DNA from 3 places in the Aquipuribacter hungaricus genome. Region 2 is predicted to be linked to each of the others. Evidence: riboswitches for the same ligand, from Rfam matches in the RefSeq annotation. Region 2 holds a riboswitch; each other region holds the start of a gene.
The links. A riboswitch is a leader RNA that binds a small molecule or an ion and turns the genes downstream of it on or off. The one in region 2 is predicted to bind S-adenosylmethionine.
Positions count from the first base shown of each region.

Region 1: another riboswitch for S-adenosylmethionine. It lies ahead of WCS02_RS05850 (MetQ/NlpA family ABC transporter substrate-binding protein); the one in region 2 lies ahead of WCS02_RS08985 (O-acetylhomoserine aminocarboxypropyltransferase/cysteine synthase family protein).
Region 3: another riboswitch for S-adenosylmethionine. It lies ahead of WCS02_RS17525 (bifunctional o-acetylhomoserine/o-acetylserine sulfhydrylase); the one in region 2 lies ahead of WCS02_RS08985 (O-acetylhomoserine aminocarboxypropyltransferase/cysteine synthase family protein).

Region 1 is NZ_JBBEOI010000026.1:18,099-22,758, forward strand. Features, by position in the region: gene WCS02_RS05835 (LLM class flavin-dependent oxidoreductase) at 1-243, opposite strand, end outside; gene WCS02_RS05840 (methionine ABC transporter permease) at 240-932, opposite strand; gene WCS02_RS05845 (methionine ABC transporter ATP-binding protein) at 925-1,764, opposite strand; gene WCS02_RS05850 (MetQ/NlpA family ABC transporter substrate-binding protein) at 1,761-2,696, opposite strand; SAM riboswitch class I at 3,051-3,146, opposite strand; gene WCS02_RS05855 (ATP-binding protein) at 3,365-4,591, shown strand; gene WCS02_RS05860 (hypothetical protein) at 4,648-4,660, shown strand, end outside.
Region 2 is NZ_JBBEOI010000062.1:193-14,518, reverse strand. Features, by position in the region: gene WCS02_RS08995 (APC family permease) at 1-415, opposite strand, end outside; gene WCS02_RS08990 (diguanylate cyclase domain-containing protein) at 484-2,724, opposite strand; SAM riboswitch class I at 2,853-2,940, shown strand; gene WCS02_RS08985 (O-acetylhomoserine aminocarboxypropyltransferase/cysteine synthase family protein) at 3,209-4,765, shown strand; gene WCS02_RS08980 (LLM class flavin-dependent oxidoreductase) at 4,762-6,084, shown strand; gene WCS02_RS08975 (ATP-binding protein) at 6,174-6,584, shown strand; gene WCS02_RS08970 (SpoIIE family protein phosphatase) at 6,592-9,066, opposite strand; gene WCS02_RS08965 (dicarboxylate/amino acid:cation symporter) at 9,505-10,926, shown strand; gene WCS02_RS08960 (RNA-binding S4 domain-containing protein) at 11,190-11,396, opposite strand; gene eat (ethanolamine permease) at 11,528-13,045, shown strand; gene WCS02_RS08950 (ethanolamine ammonia-lyase subunit EutB) at 13,042-14,326, shown strand, end outside.
Region 3 is NZ_JBBEOI010000257.1:11-4,670, forward strand. Features, by position in the region: gene metX (homoserine O-acetyltransferase MetX) at 70-1,224, opposite strand; gene WCS02_RS17525 (bifunctional o-acetylhomoserine/o-acetylserine sulfhydrylase) at 1,227-2,543, opposite strand; SAM riboswitch class IV at 2,773-2,885, opposite strand; gene WCS02_RS17530 (hypothetical protein) at 2,996-3,478, opposite strand; gene WCS02_RS17535 (RNA polymerase sigma factor) at 3,475-4,284, opposite strand; partial or broken gene WCS02_RS17540 (DUF4192 family protein) at 4,463-4,660, opposite strand, start outside.

The DNA.
Region 1 (4,660 bases), on a different contig from region 2:
GAGCCCGACCACGTCGGCGAAGAACATCGCGTCGAACCGGGCGTCCTCGAGCTGGCGGGCCAGGTCCGTCCACAGCGACAGCTCGTCGTAGCGGTCCTGCTGGGCGCGGGGGTGGCGCCACAGCCCCTCCAGGATGTGGCCGGGCGTGGCCATGAGGAACGCGCTCAGCAGCAGCCGGGGACGCCCGGGTGCGCCGGGACCGGGCAAGGGGGCGGGGGCGGTACCGGGGTCGGGGGTGCTCACAGGCGCTTGTCCAGTCGTCGCACGGTCAGGGTCCCGGCGGCCTGCACCAGCTGGACGAGCACGATGATCACCACGACCGTCGCGACCATCACCCCCGTCTCGTAGCGGTAGTAGCCGTACCGGATGGCGAAGTCGCCGATGCCGCCGCCGCCGGCCAGGCCGGCGATCGCGGAGTACGAGATGAAGCTCACGACCATGATCGTGATGGAGCCGGCCAGGGCGGGCCGGGCCTCGACGAGCAGGACGCTCCACAGGGTGCGGACCTTGCCGGCGCCCAGGGAGCGTGCGGCCTCGACGACGCCGAGCGGGACCTGGAGCAGGTTCTGCTCGACGAAGCGGGCCAGGTAGGCGGCGGCGTTGACGGTCAGCGGCACGGTCACCGCGACCGTCCCCAGGCTGGTCCCGACCACGAGCCGGGTGATGGGGATCATGGCGATGAGCAGGATGATGAACGGGAACGACCGGACGACGTTGACGACCGTGTTGACCGCCCGGTAGACGAGCGGGCTCGGTGCCAGGCCACCGGGCCGGGTGGCGTACATGAGCATCCCGAGCGGGACGGCGACGAGCACCGCGAGCGGCACGGCGATGGCGACCATGAGGGCGGTCTCGCCGAGAGCGGCGCCCATCTCGGGCAGGACGTCGACGACGCGGGCGAGCTCGGCGCCCAGGCCTGCGGTCTCAGCCACGCTCCACCACCGCCTCCAGCCGGTCCAGCGAGACCGGGGCCCGCGGTGGGACGACGGCGTCGGGCTCGGTCCGGCCGTGGTCGACGGGGGCGAGCCGGATCTCGTCGTCGAGCAGGAAGCGGGCGATCTCGCTGCGCGGGGCCAGCGGGCTGCCGTCCAGGCGCAGGTGCTCGACGACCCGGCCGGACTCCATGACGGCGACGTCCCCGGCCAGGGCCTTGACGACGTTCATCTGGTGGGTGACCAGGACGATGGTGATGCCCAGGCGCTCGTTGACCTCCTTGAGGTACTGCAGCACCGTGATCGTCGTCTGCGGGTCGACCGCGCTGGTCGGCTCGTCGCACAGCAGCACCGACGGCTCGTTGGCCAGCGCCCGGGCGATCGCCACCCGCTGCTTCTGCCCGCCCGACAGCTTGGACGGGTAGGCGTCGGCCTTGTCGGACAGGTCGACGACCGCGAGGCTCCGGGCCACCTTGGCCGCGCGCCCTGCCTTGGGGGCACCCGCGACGCGGAGCGCGAGCTCGACGTTCTGGGCCGCGGTGAGGTTCTCCAGCAGGTTGAAGTGCTGGAAGATCATGCCGATCTTGGCCCGCCGGGCGCGCAGCTCGCGCTCCGGCAGCGTCGTCAGCTCCTCGCCGTCGACGACGACCGAGCCGCTGTCGGGCCGCTCGAGCAGGTTGACGGTGCGGACCAGGGTCGACTTGCCGGCACCGCTGAAGCCGATGATCCCCTGCACGGCGCCGCGCTCGACGTGCAGGTCGACGTCGTCGACGGCCGTCGTGGTGCCGCCGGCGGTGGTGAAGGTCTTCGTGACCCCGCGGAGGGTGATCACCCCTCGGTCCACCAGTCGGCGACCTGCTCCTGCGGGTCCTCGTCCCAGGGCAGCGGCGCCCAGTCGCCGTAGAAGTCGGTGTAGAACGCCCGCACCTCGTCGCTCTGGAACGCCTCGCGCAGCGCCTCGGTCTTCTCGGAGCCGACCGCGTCGGGGGCGCCGCCGAAGACGATCCGGTAGGGGATGGCGTCCAGGTCGTCCTCGAACAGCAGCGCGTCCTCGTTGGGGTCGAGCTCCATCTCGATGGCCTGGCGGATGAAGAGGAAGCCGGCGTCGACGTCGGGCAGGGTCTGCGTGAGCGTCTGCTGGTCGACCTCGACGAACTCGAAGCCGCGCGGGTTGTCGGTGATGTCCTCCTGGCTCGTGGAGACCACCTGGGCGCCCTCGGCGAGCTCGAGCAGCCCGGCCCCGGCGAGCAGGTGCAGCGCGCGGCCGTTGTTCGCCGGGTCGACGGGCAGCGCGATCCGGGCGCCGTCGGGCAGGTCCTCGATGCTGTCGTGCGTCACGGAGTACACGCCGGCGGGGGAGCCGACCGCGTAGAACAGCGGGACGACGTCGGTGCCGTTGTCGCGGTTGAACGTCTGCAGGTAGGCGCCGTGCTGGAAGAAGTTGAAGTCGAACTCCCCGGTGGAGACCGCGTTGTTCGGCTGCACGATGTCGGTGACGTACGTGATGTCGACGGTCCAGCCGTCGGCCTCGAGCGTCTCGGCGGCGATCTCGAGCGGGCCGGAGTAGGCCGGGGTGTCGGTCGCCACGACGGTGATCTCGCGGTCGCCCGCAGGGGCACCGCCGCCGGCGGACCCGGAGGCGGCGGGCTCGGCGGAGGAGGCCTCGCCGCCGGCGCCGCAGCCGGCCACGACGAGGGCGCCGACCAGCAGCCCGGTACCGAGGGCGGCGCGACGGGTGGTCGAGGGGCGGGGGGTGGTGCTCATGGGAGTCCTCCTGGGACGGGACGGGCTGGACCGGTGCGGGCCGGACCGGGTGTGCGGGCGGTGGGAGGTCAGGTGCGGGGTGCGGGCTGCGGGGCCGGGGGTGCGGTCGGGGGCTGCCGCCCGGCCCGGGGCGCGGGTGCGGACGTTCGCGGGGGGCCGGGGCTGCGCGCGGGACGGCGCCGCGGACGGTCGGCGGCACCCGCAGGGGTGCAGCCCACGTCGTCGTGGTGGCGGTGCCGGAGGGGTCCGGTCACCGGGTGCGCGGGGGTGCGGGCGGGGTCAGCCGCGACAGCGCGCGGTGCTCCCGGGCGGCAGCGGTCGGCGGGCGGGTGCGCTGGGCAGGGTCATGCCAGTCCTCCATCGGTCCTGACATGAGCACCTGTCCCGGGAGGCCCGGGATGGTTGCTGCGGCGTCGTCGAGTCAGGTCTCTCGGCCGCTCTGGATGGGTGGTGCTGGCGCGAAGGTAGCAGGGCGCCGGACGCTGTTGACGCACCGTGTCCACCAGTGGGACACCGCTGGTCGATGCTCGTGTCTACGGCTCGCTCGGTAACGCGCTAGACAGGCGTAGACGAGGCTCGCGACCGGCGGTGGATGCGGCCCCCGACACGCGATCGTGCCGTCTACGCGCTTCTCCTGCGGACGCTAGACAGCCGGATACGGTCCTGGCATGGACCCCGTCCGCAACCCCTACGCCCCCGGCGCCGGCCAGCGCCCGCCCGAGCTCGCCGGCCGCGACGGCGAGCTCGAGGCCTTCGAGGTCATGCTCACCAGGGTCGGGCGCGGCCGGCCGGAGCGGAGCATCGTCCTCACCGGCCTGCGGGGCGTGGGCAAGACCGTGCTGCTCAACACCCTGCGCTCGCAGGCGGTCCGGCGGGGCTGGGGGACGGGCAAGGTAGAGGCGCGCCCGGACCAGTCCCTGCGCCGCCCGCTGTCGGCGGCCCTGCACCTGGCCGTGCGGGAGCTGAGCGCCCCGGCCAGCGAGACCGAGCACGTCCTCGGTGTCCTCAAGTCCTTCGCGCTGCGTCACAACCAGGCCGACACCAAGGTGCGCGACCGGTGGCAGCCGGGCATCGACGTGCCCGTGGTCGCCGGGCGCGCGGACTCCGGCGACATGGAGATCGACCTCGTCGAGCTGCTCGTGGACATCGGGGGCCTCGCCGGCGACTGCGGCAAGGGCGTCGCGGTGTTCCTCGACGAGATGCAGGACCTGTCGGCGGAGGACGTGTCGGCGCTGTGCGCCGCCGCCCACGAGATCAGCCAGGCTGGGCTGCCGTTCGTCGTCGTCGGGGCGGGGCTGCCCCACCTCCCGGCGGTGCTGTCGGCGAGCAAGTCCTACAGCGAGCGGCTGTTCCGCTACGCCCGGATCGACCGGCTCGACCGCGAGGCCGCCGACCGCGCGCTCACCGCCCCGGCCAAGGAGGAGGACGCCGAGTTCACCCCCGACGCCCTGGACGCGATGTACGAGGCGACCGCGGGCTACCCGTACTTCGTCCAGGAGTACGGCAAGACCGTCTGGGACGTGGCGACGCGCAGCCCCGTCACCGCCGACGACGTCCGGGTCGCCGTGCCGATCGCGCAGTCGGAGCTGGCCGTGGGCTTCTTCGGCTCCCGCTACGAGCGCGCGACCCCGGCCGAGCGGGAGTACCTGCGCGCGATGGCCGACGTGCTCGCCCAGCCGCGCGACGCGACCGCGGACGAGGGCCTGGCCCGGGCCGACGGCGACGACGCCGTGCCGACGGCGGCCGTCGCCGCGCTGCTCGGCCGTAAGCCGCAGTCGCTGTCCCCGGCCCGGGACGCTCTCATCAAGAAGGGCCTGGTCTACAGCGCCGAGCGCGGCCGGATCGCCTTCTCGGTGCCGCACTTCGGGCGCTACCTCCGCCGGCAGGACGGCTGAGTGGCAGACTCCGCGCCGACGCCGTGCGGGTCGCCGGCGCGCCTCAGGGGGACCGTATGACGCACCGAC
Region 2 (14,326 bases):
ACACCACGCCCGCCGACAGCATCGCGAAGCCGACGAGGAACGACAGCACCGGGCGGCCGAAGGCGTGCTGGACGAAGACCGCGGCCCCGCCCGCGCGCGGGAACCGGGTGACCAGCTCGGCGTAGCTGAGCGCCGTGAGCAGGGCCATGCCCAGCGCCACCAGCAGCGGCACCCAGACGGCGCCGCCCACCTCGGCGGCCACCGTGCCGACCAGCGCGTAGATCCCCGCCCCCAGGACGTCGCCGAGGATGAAGAGCAGCAGCAGCCGCGGGCCGATGCTGCGGCGCAGCCCCTCGCCGGACCCGTCCGGGCCGGGAGTGCCGCCGTCGGGACGGGGTCCGGTGCCGCTGCCGGCCGGGGTGGAGGCGCTCGCGCCGGAGGTGGTGGGAGCGCTTGCCCCGGGAGGTGTGGTCACGCGCCCTGCCTACCTGCTCCAAGGTCGCGGGGCACCCCGGCGCAGGCCGGGGCACCCCCGGCCGGTGCTCAGGCGGGGCTGGTCGCTGGGCTGCTGGCAGGGCTGCTGGCAGGGCTGCTGGCAGGGCTCGTGGCGGCGCTCGTGGCGGGGCTCGCAGCCGGGCCGGTGCGCTGCGGGACGACCGTCCAGCCCGGTGCGGGACGCCCGACGTGGGGCCCCTGGACCAGGTGCACGCCGGCGCCGCGCAGCGCCTGCAGGTCCGCGGCGGAGTCGACGCCCTCGGCGCAGACCCGGGCACCGGCGGTGTCGGCGAGCCGGACCACGAGCTCGAGCAGCTGCAGCCGGACCGGGTCGCCCGCGCAGCCGACGACGACCGCCCGGTCGACCTTGACGACCGCGGGCCGTACCTCCAGCAGCAGTCCGATGTCGCCCCGGCCGGCGCCGAGGTCGTCGACGGCCAGCACCGCCCCGCGGCCTCGGAGGGTGGCCAGCGCCTCGTCCCGGGACAGCGAGCCGACCGGCAGGCGGGGCTGCGCGGCGGGGGGCAGGTCCTCGACGAGCTCGACGACCAGGCCGGCGAGGTCGGCGGGGACCGCGTCCCAGAACCGGGCCGAGCAGGCGGCCGCCGTGCTCAGGTGGACGAACAGCTCGGAGTCCTCGGGGCGGCCGGGGACGGCGACGGCGCGGCGGAGCAGGTGCGCCTCCAGAAGGTCGCCGTAGCCCTCCTCGTGCGCCCGGCGCAGCACCCGGCGCACGTCGGCGTCGTGGGCGAACCGGGCGGAGGCCTCGTGGCCGACCAGGCGCCCGTCGGGCGCGCCGACGATGGGCTGGAGGACGACGCGCGTGTCCTCGGCCCAGGTGGGCAGCTCGGGCGACGGCCCGCCGGCGGAGGCGGCGACCACGCGGTCGCGGCCGAGGCGCTTGGCCTCGTACAGGGCGGTGTCCGCCGCGCCGACCGCCGCGTCGGGGTCGGTGGCCGGGTCCCACACCGCGACGCCGGCCGAGAACGACTGCGACCCCGGCGTGACCCACCGCAGGTCGTCCACGAGCCGGCACGCCGTCGCGCTGTCGGTGCCGGGCAGCAGGACCGCGAACTCCTCGCCGCCGTACCGGGCGAGGAAGCCTCCGTGGGCCTCGAGCTCGGCGGTCCACGCGGTGGCCGCCTCGCGCAGGAGCCGGTCCCCGGCCTGGTGGCCGTGCTGGTCGTTGTAGCGCTTGAACCGGTCGAGGTCGAGCAGGCTGACGGCGAGCGGCTCGCCGGTGTCACGGGCGACGGCGCAGGCGCGGGACAGCTCGTGGTCCCAGGTGCGCCGGTTCGGCACGCCCGTGAGGCCGTCGACCCTGGCCAGGGCGGACAGCTGCACCGCCTGCACCTGGACCTGCTCCAGCAGCCCGCCCATCCGGGCCAGGACGAGCAGGGACAGGACGACCGCCCCGACGGCGGTGGCCTCCCAGGCCACGTCGTCGTCCGCCCAGCCGTCGGCCACCAGCGTCGCCGCGGGCAGCGTCGAGGCCACCGCGAGGGCGACCATGCGGCCCCGGGTGACGCGGGCGCGCTGGCGGGGGGCCGGCTCGGTGACCAGCAGCATCGAGGGGTGGCAGGTGGACACCGCGACGAGGACGTACGACGCGAGCCACAGCGCGTCCGTCCACGGCGCCTGGAAGCCGGGGCCGGAGAGGACGGTGCCCGCGTTCCACGCCGCGTCCGCGCCCCAGGTGGTGAGCAGCGCCCACACCAGCGCCCGGTAGGAGCCCGTGCGGGCGCCGGGGGTGGCCAGCAGGCGCGCGAGGACGGCGAGGAGGAACAGGTCGAGCAGGGGGTAGGCCGAGGCGACGAGCTTGCCGCCGAGCGTGAGGCCGGAGTCGACGGCCGCCGGCGCGACGAGGAACACCCACGTCGGCACCGCGACGCCCGCGGCGACGATGGCGGCGTCGAGCACCGCGGTCCGGTCGCGGCCGGCGCCCCGGGTGCGGGCCAGCATGAGCGTGCCGACCGCCAGACAGACGTAGCCGAGGAGGTAGAAGATGTCCGACACCGCGGGGAAGACCTCGAGGCCGAGCACGTTGTTCTCCGTGGTCCACACCGCGTCGCCGGCGACCCAGGCGCTGAACCCGGCCAGCACCCAGCGCCAGGCCCAGGGCCGCTGCGGGGCCGCGCGGACCAGGCTCACCCAGGCCAGCACCAGCGACAGCGTGGCGACCACCTCGTACAGGCCGACGACGCCGGTCGTGACCGCGCCGCGGGTCACGAGGTTGGCGGCGACGCCGAGGGCGAGCAGGCCGCAGGCTGCCTGGCTGGGGGTGGGCACGAGCCTGGATCGTCGCGGCGAGGGCCCGGCCCGAGGTCCCGGCGGCCGGTGCACCCGAACGGACGACGCGGCGTCCGCATCCCGGACGGCAGGTTGACAGCCCGGACGCTGCTCCGCTGTCCTGCACGTCAACATCCAGAGCGACCGAGAGACCTGGCTCGTCGACGTCGCAGCAACCTCCCCGCGGGGAACGGTGCTACCGCCAGGACCGATGGGAGCCCCCTGTGCGCACGCCGACCACCGCCTGGTCCGACCTCGTCGTCGACCTGCACCGCTGCTGCACCAGCAGCATGTGCCGCCCCTGCTGAGGCGCACCACCCCCGCACCACCCGGCCGCACCACCTGCCGCCGCGTCCCGCGCGCGCCGCGGTGGCACCCCGCGGCACCCCGCGCGACGTCGCGCACCCCCACCCCAGCAGGGCCGCGAGGCCGCACCCGGGCACCCCCCGGCGAGCGCCCGCGGCCACCGACACCAGGAGAGACCGTGCCCGAGCACGCCCGCCCCAGCGCCACCGCCCGTCCCACCGCCACCCGTCCCACCCCTGCCGGTCCCGCCGCCACCCGTCCCGGCACCACGGACCACCACCACGACCGTCAGGACCGTCACGACCGGGCCCCCGGCTTCGCCACCGAGCAGGTCCACGGCGGGGAGGCCCCCGAGGACGGCTTCGGCGCCCGCGTCACGCCGGTCCACCTGACGGCGGGGTTCGTCTTCGACTCCTTCGCCCACGCCCGGGCCCGCTTCGCCGGCGAGGACGACGGCTACACCTACACGCGGATCGGCAACCCCACGGTGGCCGCGCTGGAGCGGCGCCTGGCCCGGCTCGAGGGCGGGGCCGAGGCGGTCGTCGTGGGCAGCGGCCAGGCCGCCGTCACCGTCGCGCTGCTGGGCCTGCTGCAGGCCGGGGACCACCTGCTCGCGGCGAGCACGATCTACGAGGGCTCCCGCGGGCTGTTCCTGGAGAACTTCGCCCGGTTCGGCATCGAGGTCGACCTGGTCGAGGACCCCACCGACCTCGACGCGTGGCGCGCGCTGGTCCGGCCCACCACCCGGGCGCTGTTCGGGGAGTCGATCAGCAACCCCACGAACGTCGTCCTCGACGTCGCGGGCGTCGCCGGGGTCGCCCACGAGGCCGGCGTCCCGCTCGTCGTGGACTCCACGCTGGCCACCCCGTACCTGCTGCGCCCGCTCGAGCACGGCGCCGACGTCGTCGTGCACTCGGCCAGCAAGTTCCTCGCCGGGCACGGCGCCTCCCTGGGCGGCGCCCTGGTCGTGGCCGAGCACGTCGTCGCGGACCCCCGGCTGTTCGCCCACCTCGTCGAGCCGTCGGCGCTGCTGGGCGGTCGCAGCTGGACCGACGTCCACGGCTCCCGCGCGTACGTCGCCTACGCCCGGGCGGTCATCGCGTCCCGGCTGGGTCCGACGATCTCCCCGCTCAACGCCTTCCTCGTCCAGCAGGGCCTGCAGACGCTGTCGCTGCGGCTGCGCCAGCACTGCGCCGGGGCGCTGGCCGTCGCGGGCTGGCTCGCGGCCCGCCCGGAGGTCGCCTCGGTCCGCTACGCCGGCCTGCCGGGCGACCCGTCGGCCGACCTGGCCGCCCGCTACCTGCCCCGCGGGGCCGGGTCGGTGCTGTGCGTCACCCTGCACGGCGGGGAGGCCGCCGCGGAGCGCTTCGTCGACGGGGTGCGGCTGTTCAGCCGGATGACGCACCTGGGCGACGTCCGCTCCCTCGTCCTGCACCCGGCGAGCACCACGCACGCCCACCGCGACCCGGCGGAGCTGGCTGCCGCCGGCATCCACCCCGGGACGGTCCGGCTGTCGATCGGCACCGAGGAGCCCGAGGACCTGCTCGCCGACCTCGAGGGCGCGCTCGCCGCCGTCCGTGGCGAGCCCCTCCCGCCGGCCCGCCCCGCCCTGGGCACCGCGGACGGCACGGACGAGCTGGACGAGCTGGACGAGGCCGACGGGGCCGGCTGGCCCGACGGGTCACGCTGGGCCGACGCAGCGCACCTGTCGGGGCTGGTCGGGGCCCTGGCGTGAGCAGGCTGCAGCACCTGGGCTGGTTCTTCTCCAGCGGCTTCCGGCCGCAGGCGTGGGGCCGTCCCGAGCACCGGTGGGGCTACCGCTGGCAGGAGCCGCGGCTCTACCAGCACAGCGTGCGGGAGCTCGAGCAGGCCGGGCTCGACCTGGTCGTCATGGAGGACGCGGTCTCCCTCGGCAGCCCGGACACCCTCGACCTCCGGGTGCGGGCGGCGTACGGCGGCCCCAAGCACGACCCCCTGCTGCTCGCGCCCTACCTGTTCGACGCCACGTCGCGGATCGGGCTGGCCCCGACGGTCAACGCCGGCATCACGCCGCCGTACCTGGCCGCGCGGCAGGCCTCGACGCTGCACCACCTGTCGGGACGACGGTTCGGGCTCAACGTGGTGACCGACGTCGGCAGCGCGCGGCACGTCGGCGCCCAGCCCCTGGCCCACGACGCCGCCTACGACCGCGCCGGGGAGTGGACCGAGCTCGTCCGGCGGCTGTGGCGCAGCTGGGGCCCCGGCGCCCTGGTCGCCGACGAGGAGACAGGCCGCTACGCCGACGGCTCCCTCGTCGACGCCTTCCAGCACCGGGGCGAGTACTTCGACGTCGACGGCCCGCTCAACGCGGTGCCCTTCACCGACGGTGACGACCCCGTGGTCGTCTCGCCCGGCGGGTCGCCGCGCGGGCTGGCGTACGCCGGCAGCCACTCCCAGGTCCAGCTCGCCCTGTGCCCGCTGGACCCCGCCCGGGTGCGCGCCTACCGGCAGACGGTCCACGACGCCGCCGTCGCCGCCGGCCGGACCCCCGCCGACGTCAAGGTCCTGTTCGTGCTCAAGCCCGAGGTGGTGGCCAGCCCCGAGGAGGCCCGCCGCCGGGTCGAGGCCTCGCTGCACCCCGACGACGCCGCGCTGCTGGAGGTGGCGGCGGCCTGGTCCAGCGACCTGGAGACCGACCTCACCCGGCTGCCGCTGGACGCCCCCCTGGACGAGGGCAGCTTCGGCGACCACGTCTCCCGCGGCACCATCAAGGGGCTGCTGGGCGCCGAGGGCCGGCTCGGCGTCGACACGCTGCGCACGCTGCTGGCCCGCAAGGCGCGCAAGGGCCTGCTGTCGGAGCGGACGGGGCTCGTGGGCACCGCCGCGGAGCTCGCCGACCTCGTCGAGCAGATGGGCGAGGAGGCCGACAACGACGGCTTCCTGCTGTCCGGCGACCTGCACCCGGTGACGGTGCACCGCATGCTCGACGACCTCGTCCCGGAGCTCCGCCACCGCGGCCTGCTGCGCGACGAGCTGGGCACCGGCGGGCTCCGGGCCAACCTCTTCGACTTCTGAGGTGGTCCCCGGGGGTCGCCGGGAGGTCGCCGGACGCCTGTGACGACATCGTGGGCGTAGGAGGGCGCCGGGCGGGGTAGTCCCCCTCCGTGACACAACCGGGGGGCCTCACCTCTCACCACGGCTCGGGCGAGCTCACGCTGCCCGCGGAGCCGTCGACGCCGCGCGCGGCCCGGCACTTCCTCGCCGAGCGGCTCGACCGGCTCCAGGTGACCTCCTCCGCCGTGGACCTCGCGCTGCTGCTCACCTCCGAGCTGGTGACCAACGCCGTCCGCTACGGCCGCGGCCTGGTCACCCTCAGCGTGCGCACCGAGCCGCCGTCGGTGCGCGTCGTCGTCCACGACGGCAACCCCGACCTGCCGACCATGGGTCCTGACGACGAGACCGCCGAAGGCGGGCGGGGCCTGCGGCTGGTGGACACCCTCGCCACGCGCTGGGGCGCGGAGACCGGCGACGAGGGCAAGGACGTCTGGTTCGAGCTGGACCTGCGCGGCCGCTGAGCGGCGCTCAGCCTGCCGGCACGTTCCTCGACCCGGTGCCCGGCCCCGCCTCGGGGGGGCGCGGCCGGTCCTGAGGGTGCAGCCGCACCGCGACCAGGGCGACGTCGTCGTCCGCCCGCTCCGGCACCAGCCGGTCGAGCAGCCGGTCGCAGAGCTCGTCCAGGGGCAGGTCCGCCAGCTCCTCCAGCCGGGTCCGCAGCAGCGCGATGCCCTCGTCCAGGGACTGCCCGCGACGCTCGACGAGGCCGTCGGTGTAGAGCAGCAGCGTGCTGCCGCGCTCGACGAGGACCTCGCGGTCGGCGCGCCCGGTCCCGGGGTCGATGCCGAGCAGCAGGTCCGCCTCGTCGGCCTCGAGGACCCTGGTCGAGCCGTCCGCGCCGAGCAGCACGGGCGGCGGGTGCCCCGCGTTGGCCCACCGCAGCCGGCTCACCCCGCGGAGGAGCTCCTCCTCGGTCTGCTCCAGGCGGGCGACGACGACCGTGGCGGTGGAGACGACCTGGAGCGTGTCCATCACCGTGTCCACGCGCGTGAGCACCCGGGCGGGGGCCTCGCCGCGGTCGGCCGCGACGGCCCGCAGCAGGGTGCGGACCTGGGCCATCGCGGCGGCGGCCGCGCTGTCGTGGCCGACGACGTCGCCGATGACGAGCACGGTGGCGCCGTCCGGCTGCAGGAACGCGTCGTACCAGTCGCCGCCGACCTGGACGTCGTCCGCCGCGGGCCGGTACCGCACCGTCACCTGCAGGTGGTCCGGCTGCGGCGGCTCGGTGAGCATGGACCGCTGCAGCTCCTCCACGAGGTGGCGCCGCTGGCGGTGCAGGCGGGCGTTGTCCAGCGCCAGCGCGGCGCGGGCGACGACCTCCTCGGCCCGCGGGCCCCGGGAGCCGGCCGTGCCGGTGCCGTCCGGACCGAGCACGAGCCGCCCGAGGGTCCTCCCCCGGGCACGCAGCTCGAAGGTCTCCCCCAGCCCCCCGTCCTCCTCCGGTCCCCCGTGGGCGTCGGCCGCCCCGGCACGCCCGTCGTCGGCGACGTCGGCGGAGGGCCAGGTCGCGACCGTCCGGACGCCGTCGTGGTCCCGGCTGCGCGGGTCGTCCTCGAGCAGCACCACCCGGGCCCAGGTGCCCAGCGTCGGGACCACCATGCGCGCCAGCCGCTCGGCCTGGACCTCCGGGTCGACGGTCTCGGTGAGGCCGGACGTCACCTCGGCCAGCAGCGAGGCCTGCGCCGCGGCGACCTGCAGCTGCGTCTGCGCCGCCCGGCGCTCGCTGATCTCCAGGAAGTACACGCTGATGCCGTCGTCGCCCGGCCAGACGCGCAGCTCGTACCAGCCGTCCAGCGGCGCGGGGTAGTAGGCGTCGAAGGTGACCTGCACCCCGTCCTCCATCGCCGAGCGGTACCCGCTCTCGAAGGCCGAGCCGACCGTGCCGGGGAACAGCTCCCAGATGACGCCGCCGAGCAGCTCCGAGCGCGGTCGGCCGAGCAGCCGCTCCGCCTCGGCGTTGACGTAGGTGAACCGCCACCCGCGGTCCAGGGAGTAGAAGGCCGCCGACATCGACTCGAGCACCCGGGCCACCCGGGCCTCGGAGTCCCGCCGGGCCGAGGTGTCGTAGGCGGCGCCGACGACGCGCACGCTGAGACCGTGCTCGTCCGGCAGCGCCCGGCCGCGCGCCCCCACCCAGCGGGTCCGGCCGTCGGGCAGCAGCACCCGGTACTCCGACTCGTACACGCCCGCGGTGTCGATGGCGCCCTGCAGCGCCGCGGCCACCCGGTCGCGGTCGGCGGGGTGCACGCGGGCCTGGAAGGCCTCGATGCTCTCGTCGAAGCTGTCGCGGGTGTACCCGAACAGGGCGACGAGCCGGTCGTCCCAGCTGAGGACCCCGCTCTGCAGGTCCCAGTCGAAGGTGCCGACCCCGCCGGCGTCGATGGCCAGCTCCCACAGCAGGCGGTCGGTCTCCAGCTCCACGTCCAGGGCCCGGAGCTCCAGCTCCGACACCACCGAGGCGGCGAGCTGCTCGAGGATCCCGACCTCCTCCTCGGTCCAGGCCCTCGGCTCCGCACCGAAGACGCACATGGCCCCCACGACGGCGCCGCGCGCCACCAGGGGGACCCCGAGATAGGCCCGGACAGTGCCGTCGAGCACGGGCGGCAGCGCGGACACCCGCACGTCGGCCGTGGCGTCAGGGACGACGAGAGGTCCGCCGCTGGCGGCGGTGACCGTGCACAGCGAGTCGCCCAGCGGGCCCTCGGACCCCACGGCGCCCGCGCGGAGGCCGGTGCCGCCCGCGACGGTCTGGACGTCGGTGAGCAGCGAGACCTGTGCGTGGGCGGCCCGCAGCAGCTGCGCCGCCAGGGCCGCGAGGCGGTTGACCGCCGGGTGGTCGCCGGAGGCGTGGCGGAACCGTGTCGCCGAGCGCAGACGACCGGGCTCCTCCGCCCACGTGCCCGAGGGGCCCGTGCCCTGACGACCTACGGGGCTCCCCGTCACCAGCTGCTCCCACCGCCCCGCCCGGGGCCACGTCGTCGTCCGCCGCCCGAGGCGGCGAGGGGCCATGATGCCGGACCCCGGGCCCGGTCCGCGAACGGGCGGTGCGCGGGGGGGCGGTCCACCGGACGGGCGCCGACGACAGGCGACGGGCGGGAATAGGTGCCGGGGGGGCCCGGTTCGCACCGGCGTGACCCCCGTCCTGCCCTGCGACCCCGCGCTCACCGCGCGTGGTCGGGCGACGGCACCCGGTGGCGTGACCGGCAACCTCTGGGACCTCACGGAGCGCCTGCACGTCGACCTGGAGAGGACCGCGAGCAGCGCCTGTCGCCCCTGAGCGACACCTGCCCGGCACCTCCGACCGCCCGCAGACGGGCCTGGTCGTCCCCTCCGCACGTCCACCGGGGAGCCCGCGCTCCCCCGTCCCGGAAGGCACACCCTGTGCTGAAGTCGCTCCCGCGCGTCCCGTTCGGCGCGCAGGTCCTCATCGGTCTCGTCCTCGGCGTGGTGCTCGGCCTCGTCGCGCGCGAGATGGGACCTGGTACCCCTCCCGACAACTGGCTCGCGACGACGCTCGCGACCGTCGGCTCGTCGTTCGTCGCCCTGCTGCGCGCCATCGTCCCGCCGCTGGTGTTCCTGGCCATCGTCGCCAGCATCGCCAACCTCCGGCAGGTCACCAACGCGGCCCGCCTGGCCGGGCAGACCCTGCTGTGGTTCGCCATCACCGCGCTGGTCTCCGTCGGCATCGGCATCGGCCTGGGCCTGCTGACCGACCCGGGCCTCAACACCTCGGTGGACTCCTCCGCCGCCGCCGACCCCGGCCGCAGCGGCTCCTGGCTGGACTTCCTCACCGGCATCGTGCCGGCGAACGTCCTGGGCCTGGAGGCCTCCACGTCGTCGGACGAGGCGGGCGTCTTCTCCACCGGCCTGTCGTTCAACGTCCTGCAGATCATCGTCGTGGCCATCGCCGTCGGCGTCGCCGCCCTCAAGGTCGGCCCCGCCGCCGAGCCGTTCCTCGGCTTCGCCCGCTCCGCCCTGGCGATCGTGCAGAAGGTCCTGTGGTGGGTCATCCGGCTGTCCCCGATCGGCACCGTCGGCCTGCTCGGCAACGCGGTCGCCCAGTACGGCTGGGACGCCCTCGCCCCGCTCGGCACCTTCGTCGTCGCGGTCTACGTCGGCCTCGCGCTGGTCCTGTTCGTCCTGTACCCGGTGCTGCTGCGCGCCCACGGCCTCAACCCGCTGCGCTACTTCGCGGGTGCCTGGCCGGCCATCCAGCTGGCCTTCGTCTCCCGCTCGTCCATCGGCACCCTGCCGGTCACCGAGCGCGTCACCGTCCAGAACCTCGGCGTCCCGCGCGCCTACGCCGGCTTCGCGGTGCCGCTGGGCGCCACGACCAAGATGGACGGCTGCGCCGCGATCTACCCGGCGCTCGCCGCGATCTTCGTCGCCCAGTTCTTCGGGGTGGACCTCGGCCTGACCGACTACCTGCTGATCGCCTTCGTCTCCGTCGTCGGCTCCGCCGCGACCGCGGGGCTCACCGGCGCGGTCGTCATGCTCACCCTCACGCTGTCCACGCTGGGCCTGCCCCTGGAGGGTGTCGGCCTGCTGCTGGCCGTCGACCCGATCCTCGACATGGGCCGCACCGCGGTCAACGTCGCGGGCCAGGCGCTGGTCCCGACCATCGTCGCCAAGCGCGAGGGCATCCTCGACGTCGACCGGTACACCGCCGCCAACGCCGCGGACCCGTTCGCGGACGAGGACGTCGAGACCTCTCCCGCGGCCGTCGTCACCGACGGCGTCACCCCCGGCACGCCCGACGCCGGACCGGTGGACCTGCGCGACCGCGAGCCCGCCCGCGCCTGAGGCACCCGCGGCCGCAGGCCGGCCGCCTGCACGACCCTGCACGACCGACGGCCGTCCCTCCGGGGGCGGCCGTCCGTGCGTGGGGGGAACGTGCGTCCGTCGGGCGGTCCGTCGGTCCGCCGAGGTTGCGGTGATGCACGGTCCGACACCCCTCGGACCACGCATCGGTGCAAGGTCGCGGGCCCCGGCGGGACCCGCCCCTACCGGGACCGCCGTCCCGGCGGCGCGCGGCCGTCAGGAGGCGTGGGCCGAGGGCGACCGGGTCAGACGACCTTGAGGTCCTCGGCGCGGGTGGAGACCTCGTCGCCGCGGGCGAGCTGCCGGCCGCGGCGGGTCTCGACCTCGCCGTTGACGGTCACCTCTCCGGTCGCGAGCAGCTGCTTGACGTCGCTGCCGGCGTCGACCGCGTCGGCCAGCTTGAGCAGCTGGCCGAGCCGGATGGAGTCCCCGGTGATCTGCACCTCTCGCACCCGGGGAGCATCCCAGGTCCGCGGGGCACAGTTCACGCCGGCGCAACACGGCGGACACGGGCCCGGCCACCGGCGGGCCGAGGATCGGCGCGCCCCCGCATCCCGGGGCCTGCCGAGCGAGGGACCCCGCCATGAGCGAGAAGACGACCGCACCCCCGACCGCCGGACCCGGCCTCAGCGTCGTGGGGGCGCCCGCGGGACCGGCAGCCGCCGACCACGGCCCCGGTGGCGCCGCGCCCGGCGGCACGACCGACACCGACGGCTACCTCGCCCGGCGGCAGCTGCGCACCGGCACGGCCGGCTGGGTGCTGCTGGCCGGGGTGGGCGTGTCCGCGGTGATCTCCGGCGACTACGCGGGCTGGAACTTCGGCCTGGCCGAGGGCGGCTTCGGCGGGCTGCTCGTGGCCACCGTCCTCATGGCCGTCATGTACTCGTGCATGGTGCTCGGCCTGGCGGAGATGGGCTCGGCCCTGCCGACCGCGGGCGGCGGCTACACCTTCGCCCGGCGGGCGCTGGGCCCGTGGGGCGGGTACGCCACCGGGATCGCCGTGCTCGTCGAGTACGCCATCGCCCCGGCGGCCATCGCCACGTTCGTCGGCGCCTACGTCGAGGCGCTGGGGCTGTTCGGCATCACCGACGGCTGGTGGGTGTACCTGGCCGTCTACGCGCTGTTCGTCGGCATCCACCTGCTCGGCGTCGGCGAGGCGCTCACGGTCATGCTCGCCGTCGCGGTCGTCGCCGTGCTCGGCCTGGTGGTGTTCCTCGTCGCCGCCGTGCCGGCCTTCGACGCGGCCAACCTCACCGACATCCCCGTCTCCGACGCCGCCGGGGCGAACGCGCTGTTCCCGAACGGCGTGCTCGGGGTCTGGGCGGCGTTCCCGTTCGCCATCTGGTTCTTCCTCGCGGTGGAGTCGGTGCCGCTCGCCGCGGAGGAGGCCAAGGACCCGGCCCGGTCCATGCCGCGCGGCATCCTCGCCGCGATGGGGCTGCTCGTCGTGCTCGCCCTCCTCATGCTCGTCGTCACCCCCGGCGCCGGGGGCGCGCAGGCCATGGCCTCCTCGGGCAACCCGCCGGTCGACGCGCTCGCCGCGGCCGGGCTGCCGTCGTGGCTGGTCACCCTGGTCAACTACGCGGGCCTGGTGGGCCTGGTCGCGAGCTTCTTCGGCATCGTCTACGCCTACTCCCGGCAGACCTTCGCGCTGTCCCGCGCCGGCTACCTGCCGCGGGCGCTGTCGGTGACCAACGCCCGGAAGGCCCCGGTGCTCGCCCTGCTCGTCCCCGGCGCCGTCGGCTTCCTGCTTTCGCTCACCGGCCAGGGGGCCATGCTGCTCAACATGGCCGTCTTCGGCGCCACCGTGTCGTACGTGCTCATGATGGTGAGCCACATCGTCCTGCGCCGCCGCGAGCCCGACCTCGAGCGGCCGTACCGCACCCCCGGCGGCACCGGGACGACCGGCGTCGCCCTGGTCCTGGCCGCCGCGGCCGTGGTGGCGACCTTCATCGTCGACTCCCGCGCCGCGCTGCTCACCCTGGTCGTCTACGCCGGCTTCCTGGCCTACTTCGGCCTGTACAGCCGCCACCACCTGGTCGCCGCCGCACCGGAGGAGGAGTTCGCCGCCCTCGCCGCGGCCGAGGTGGACCTGCGGTGACGGTCCGCCGCACCACGCTGGCCGGCACGACGTGGGAGTTCCGCGGCCTCGTCGACCTCATGGCCAAGGCGACGCCGCTGCGCTCCGGCGACGTGCTCGCCGGCTGCGCGGCCGGCTCGGCCGCCGAGCGGGTGGCGGCGCAGGTGGTGCTGGCGGACCTGCCGCTGACGACGTTCCTGTCCGAGCAGGTCGTCGGCTACGAGGAGGACGACGTCACCCGGCTGATCATGGACACCCACGACCCGGTGGCCTTCGCCCCGGTCGCCCACCTCACCGTCGGCGGGTTCCGGGACTGGCTGCTCGACCGGGCCGCGGCGGGCGACGAGGCGGCGGTCACCGGGCTGGCGCGCGGGCTCACCCCGGAGATGGTCGCCGCGGTGTCCAAGCTCATGCGCAACGCCGACCTGGTCGCGGTCGGGCGGCGGGCGCGCGTCGTCACCGGGATGCGGAGCACGCTCGGGCTGCCCGGCACGCTGGCCAGCCGGCTGCAGCCCAACCACCCGACCGACGACCCCGCCGGCGTCACCGCCTCGCTGCTCGACGGCCTGCTCCACGGCAGCGGGGACGCCGTGGTCGGCATCAACCCCGCCACCGACTCCCCCGCGGCGACCACCCGGCTGCTCCACCTGCTCGACGACGTCATCAGCCGCTACGAGATCCCCACCCAGTCCTGCGTGCTCGCCCACGTCACCACCACGCTGCGGGTGCTCGAGGCGGGCGCCCCGGTCGACCTCGTGTTCCAGTCCGTGGCCGGGACGCAGCCGGCCAACCGCGGCTTCGGGGTCACCCTCGAATTGCTCGCCGAGGCCAAGGCCGGGGCGGAGGCGCTGGGCCGCGGCACGGTGGGCCGCAACGTCACGTACTTCGAGACCGGGCAGGGCTCGGCGCTGTCGGCCGACGCCCACCGCGGCGTCGACGAGATGGCCGTGGACCAGCAGACGCTCGAGTGCCGGGCCTACGGCGTCGCCCGCCACTTCGACCCGCTGCTGGTCAACACCGTCGTCGGGTTCATCGGGCCGGAGTACCTCTACGACGGCAAGCAGGTCGTCCGGGCAGGGCTCGAGGACCACTTCTGCGGCAAGCTCCTCGGCCTGCCGATGGGCGTGGACGTCTGCTACACCAACCACACCGACGTCGACGGCGACGACACCGACGCCCTGCTGCTGCTGCTCGGGGCGGCCGGCTGCTCGTTCGTCATCGCGGTCCCCGGCTCGGACGACGTGATGCTGCACTACCAGTCGCTGAGCTTCCAGGACGTGCTCACCGCCCGGCAGGTGCTCG
Region 3 (4,660 bases), on a different contig from region 2:
GCCGGCCCGGCCTGTCGGTCGCCCGGGCGGGCCGGGGACCCGAGGGGCACCGGCGCGCCAGGCGCCCGCTCAGGCGCCGCAGCGGGCCCGGCGCACCTCGTCGTCGTGGGCGCTGCCCCCGAGCACCTGCGACAGCACGCCGGCCACGGCCGCGGTCTCCACGAGGAACCCGTCGTGGCCGTACCGGGAGGGCACGGTGACCAGCCGCGCGCCGGGGACGTGCGCCGCGACGTGCTCCTGCTGCTCCAGCGGGTACAGCCGGTCCGAGCTGATCCCCACGACGGTCGTGGCCGCGGTGACCCGTGCCAGGGCCGCCTCCGTGCCGCCGCGGCCCCGGCCGACGTCGTGGCTGTTCATGGCCCGGGTGAGGGTGACGTAGGAGGCGGCGTCGAAGCGGCGCGCGAGCTTGCCCGCCTGGTGGTCGAGGTAGGACTCCACCGCGTAGCGCCCGCCGGTGCCCGGGTCCTCCCCCGGCTGCGGGTCGCGGCCGAACCGGCTGTCCATCTCCTCGCGCGAGCGGTAGGTCACGTGGGCGATGCGCCGGGCGACGCCGAGGCCCTCGACCGGGCCCTCGCCGCCCGCGGCGTGGTAGTCCCCGCCCAGCCAGGCGGGGTCGGAGGTGATGGCGGCCAGCTGCGGGGCGCACCACGCGATCTGGTCGCCGGAGGCGGCGGCGGTGCTGGCGAGCACGACGAGCGAGGCGACGCGCTCGGGCGAGGTGACGCCCCACTCCAGCGCGCGCATCCCGCCCATGGACCCGCCCACGACCAGCGCCCAGCGACGGATGCCGAGCGCGTCGGCCAGCAGCGCCTCCGCCGCGACCTGGTCCCGGACGGTGACCGCGGGGAACCGGCTCCCCCAGGCCCGGCCGTCGGGGTCCGGGCTGCCGGGGCCGGTGGTCCCCTGGCAGCCGCCGAGCACGTTGGGTGCGACGACGAACCAGCGCGAGGTGTCCACGGCGAGGCCGTCGCCGACGACCCCTCCCCACCACCCGGGCGAGGGGTGCCCGGGGCCGACCGGGCCGACGACGTGGGAGTCGCCGGTGAGGGCGTGCAGGACGAGGACGGCGTTCTCCACGGTGCCGTCGGGCCCGGTGCGCGGGGTGCCCCACGACTCGTAGGCCACGCGCACCCCGGGGATCGTCGGCCCGTGCTCGGTGCGCACGTCGCCGACGTCGACGAACGTCCGTCCGCCGACCGGGTCCCCGTCCTGCCACGCCCGCACGCTCAGGCTCCCTTCGCCGCCCGGAAGCCCGCCTCGAGGTCGGCGAGGATGTCGTCGATGTGCTCCAGGCCGACCGAGAGCCGCACGAGCCCCGGGGTGACGCCGCTGGCGGCCTGCTCGGCCTCGCTGAGCTGGCTGTGCGTCGTCGAGGCGGGGTGGATGACGAGGCTGCGCACGTCGCCGATGTTCGCGACGTGGCTGTGCAGCTCGAGGCCCTCGACGAACCGCCGGCCCGCCTCCAGGCCGCCGGCGATCTCGAAGGCGAGCACCGACCCGGAGCCGCGCGGCGTGTACTTGGCCGCCCGCTCGTGCCACGGGCTGCTCGGCAGGCTGGCGTAGGCGACGCGCTCCACGTCCTCGCGCGCCTCCAGCCACGAGGCCACGGCGTGGGCGTTGGAGACGTGCCGCTCCATCCGCAGGCTCAGCGTCTCGATCCCCTGGGCGATGAGGAAGGCGTTGAACGGGCTCACGGCGGCGCCGAGGTCGCGCAGCAGCTGCACCCGGGCCTTGAGGACGTAGGCGAGGTTGGCGCCCAGGGGGCTGCCGACGCCGAGGTCGCGGGCGTACACCAGGCCGTTGTAGCTCGGGTCCGGGGTGTTGAACCCGGGGAACTTCTCCGGCTGGGCGGCGTAGTCGAACCGGCCGCCGTCGACGATGGCCCCGGCGACGACGGTGCCGTGCCCGCCCAGGAACTTGGTCGCCGAGTGCACGACGACGTCGGCGCCGTGCTCCAGGGGCCGCAGCAGGAACGGGGTCGCCACGGTGTTGTCGACGATGAGCGGCACGCCGGCCTCGTGGGCCACCGAGGACACGCCCTCGATGTCGAGGACGTCCTGGTAGGGGTTGGAGATCGTCTCCCCGTAGAACGCCTTCGTCTCCGGGCGCACCGCGGCGCGCCAGCTGTCCAGGTCGTCCGGGTCCTCGACGAACGACACCGAGATGCCGAGCTTGGGCAGCGAGTAGTGCAGGAGGTTGTACGTCCCGCCGTACAGCCGGGGGCTGGCCACGACGTGGTCGCCGGCCTCGGCGACGTTGAGGATGGCGAGGGTCTCCGCGGCCTGGCCGCTGGAGACCAGGAGCGCGGCGGCGCCGCCCTCGAGGCTGGCGATGCGCTGCTCGACCGCGTCCTGGGTCGGGTTCATGATCCGGGTGTAGATGTTGCCGAACTCCTTGAGCGCGAACAGGTTCTCCGCGTGCTCGGTGGAGCTGAAGGCGTAGGACGTCGTGGCGTAGATCGGCAGGGCGCGGGCGCCCGTGCTGGGGTCCGGCTGCTGGCCGGCGTGGATCTGGCGGGTCTCGAAGGACCAGGCGTCGTTCACGGTGGAGACCTCCCGGGGTCGGGTCGAGGTCGGGCAGCGAGGGGGGACCTGGGGTCCGGTGCCGCGGCCGGGGGCGCAGGGCGCGCCGGCCGGGTGCGGGCAGCGGGGGCCGGCGGCGCCGTGGGCGCGGTCGGCAGGGGCTGCACCGGGTCGGCCCGTGGGCCGTCGTGCACGCGTCAGCCGCGACAGCCGGTCATGTAGACCTCCCGTGGTCACCGGGGCCCGGACGGGCCCGCGCTTGCCGGCACCGGGCGGTGACGGCCAGGTCCTCACCCGGGGCACCCCACCGCGGAGGAGGGTTGCCGACCAGCGAGCCGGGGCTTGTCGCTGGTACTCATGACCTGCGCGGAGACTACGTCACGCCCACGACGGGCCGCCAGGCGTCCGCACGCCGAGACCCGCCCGGCGCGCCCCCCGGGCCACGGTGGGCGGCCGCCGGCGCCGGTCGTGCCCTAGAGCGTGAGCGCCGGGGTGACGACGGTCCGGCCCTGGTCGACGTCCAGCACCAGCTGCAGGTGCCCCGGCCGGACGAGGGGCACGGCGAAGCGGCCGGTGCTGTCGCTCTGCAGCTCGCTGGTGCCGTCGGCGGTGCGGACCTGCACCCGCCGGCGCCCGCCGGGGGCGACCCAGGCGTCGACCCGGGACCCGCCCTCGACGTCGCTGAGGGCGAGCATGACGGTGAGGGAGTCGCTGCCGAAGGTCACGGTGCGGACCTGGTCGCCGCGGCTGCCCACCGCCTCGTTCTGCTCGGCGGTCAGCCGCATGAGCTCCAGCTCGAGGTCGAGGTCCGACGACGTCAGCTCCTCGACCTGCAGCGCGAAGGCGACCCGGTCGGCCAGACCGGCGGGCACCGGGTCGGCCGCCTCCCACATCGCCCGCAGCTGCTCCGGGCCCGGCCCGGTGCTGCCCTGGTCCTGCTCCGGGGCGCTGCTCACGTGACCCACCGCCCCTCGTCGCCCAGGTCCTCGCGGAGCTTCTTCAGGCACCGGCCCCGCGTCGGGCCGATGCTGCCCAGGGGCATCCCCAGGTCGACCGACAGGGTCGCGTAGTCCGGCCGGTCGGAGAACGCGACGACGCGCAGCAGCCGCTGGCACCGCTCGGACAGCCGGCCGACCGCCTCCCACAGCCGTCTGGCGCTCTCCTGCTCCACCACGACCGCGGCCGGCCCGGGTGCGGGGTCCGGGCTCGCGGCCAGCACGGGGCCGGGGTCGTCGACGGAGGTGAGGGCGGACGCCGCGGTGCGGGCCGCGTCGCGGCGCACGGTGACCAGCAGCCACGCCATCACGGCCTGCGGGTCCCGCACCTGGTCGCGACGGCGTGCCAGCGCCAGCCAGGCGTTCTGCACGACGTCCTCGGCCGTGGCCCGGTCCAGGCGGTAGGCCCGGGCGGTGTGCCAGAGCGTGGGGGTGAGCAGGGAGACCAGCTCGGAGCTCGCCGTGGCGTCGCCCTCGGTCCAGCGCCGGAACAGCCGGGCCGCGGCGTCCGCGGTGCGGTGCCGGGTCGGGTCCGGTTCCTCGGCGGCCCGACCCGCCGCGCCGGACGGGTCGGTGGTGCCCGCCGCGCCGGTCGTGCCCTGTCCCTCGGACGGACCCGGCGCCTCGGACGGGCCCGGCGGCGGGACCGGCGGCGGGACGAGCCGTCCCGGCCCGGCCTGCTCCGGCGGCAGCGTCACCTCGTGGCCCGTCCGCACGGACAGGCCCAGGCCTGCGTCCGCGGTGGGGGCTGTGCCCTCGCTGACCATGGTTCCTCCCGGTCCCCGGCCGCACCGGGGCGCCGGCGTGGGATGGGTCGCCGGGCGGGTGCGGGACCCCGCCGAGGCTAGCCGCTGCCCCCTCACGACCACCACCACCGGACCATGCCCCCAGGAGGCCGGCGGCGGCCGCCTGATACCCGACCGCCGGCCCGGGCCCGCAGGGAGGTCACCGGCCGGTGTCCCAGGAGGCCCCGCCGGACCTGCCGCCCACCGTCCACGGCGCGCCGAGGCCGCCGTCCAGCGCGCGGAGCACGAGCCGGGCCAGGGGCTGCGTGGGGTCCAGGGACAGCGCCCGCCCGCCGAGGACCGACGCTGCCGTCCCCTCCCCCGCCACCCACGCCAGCCAGGAGTGCCCGGCCAGGAC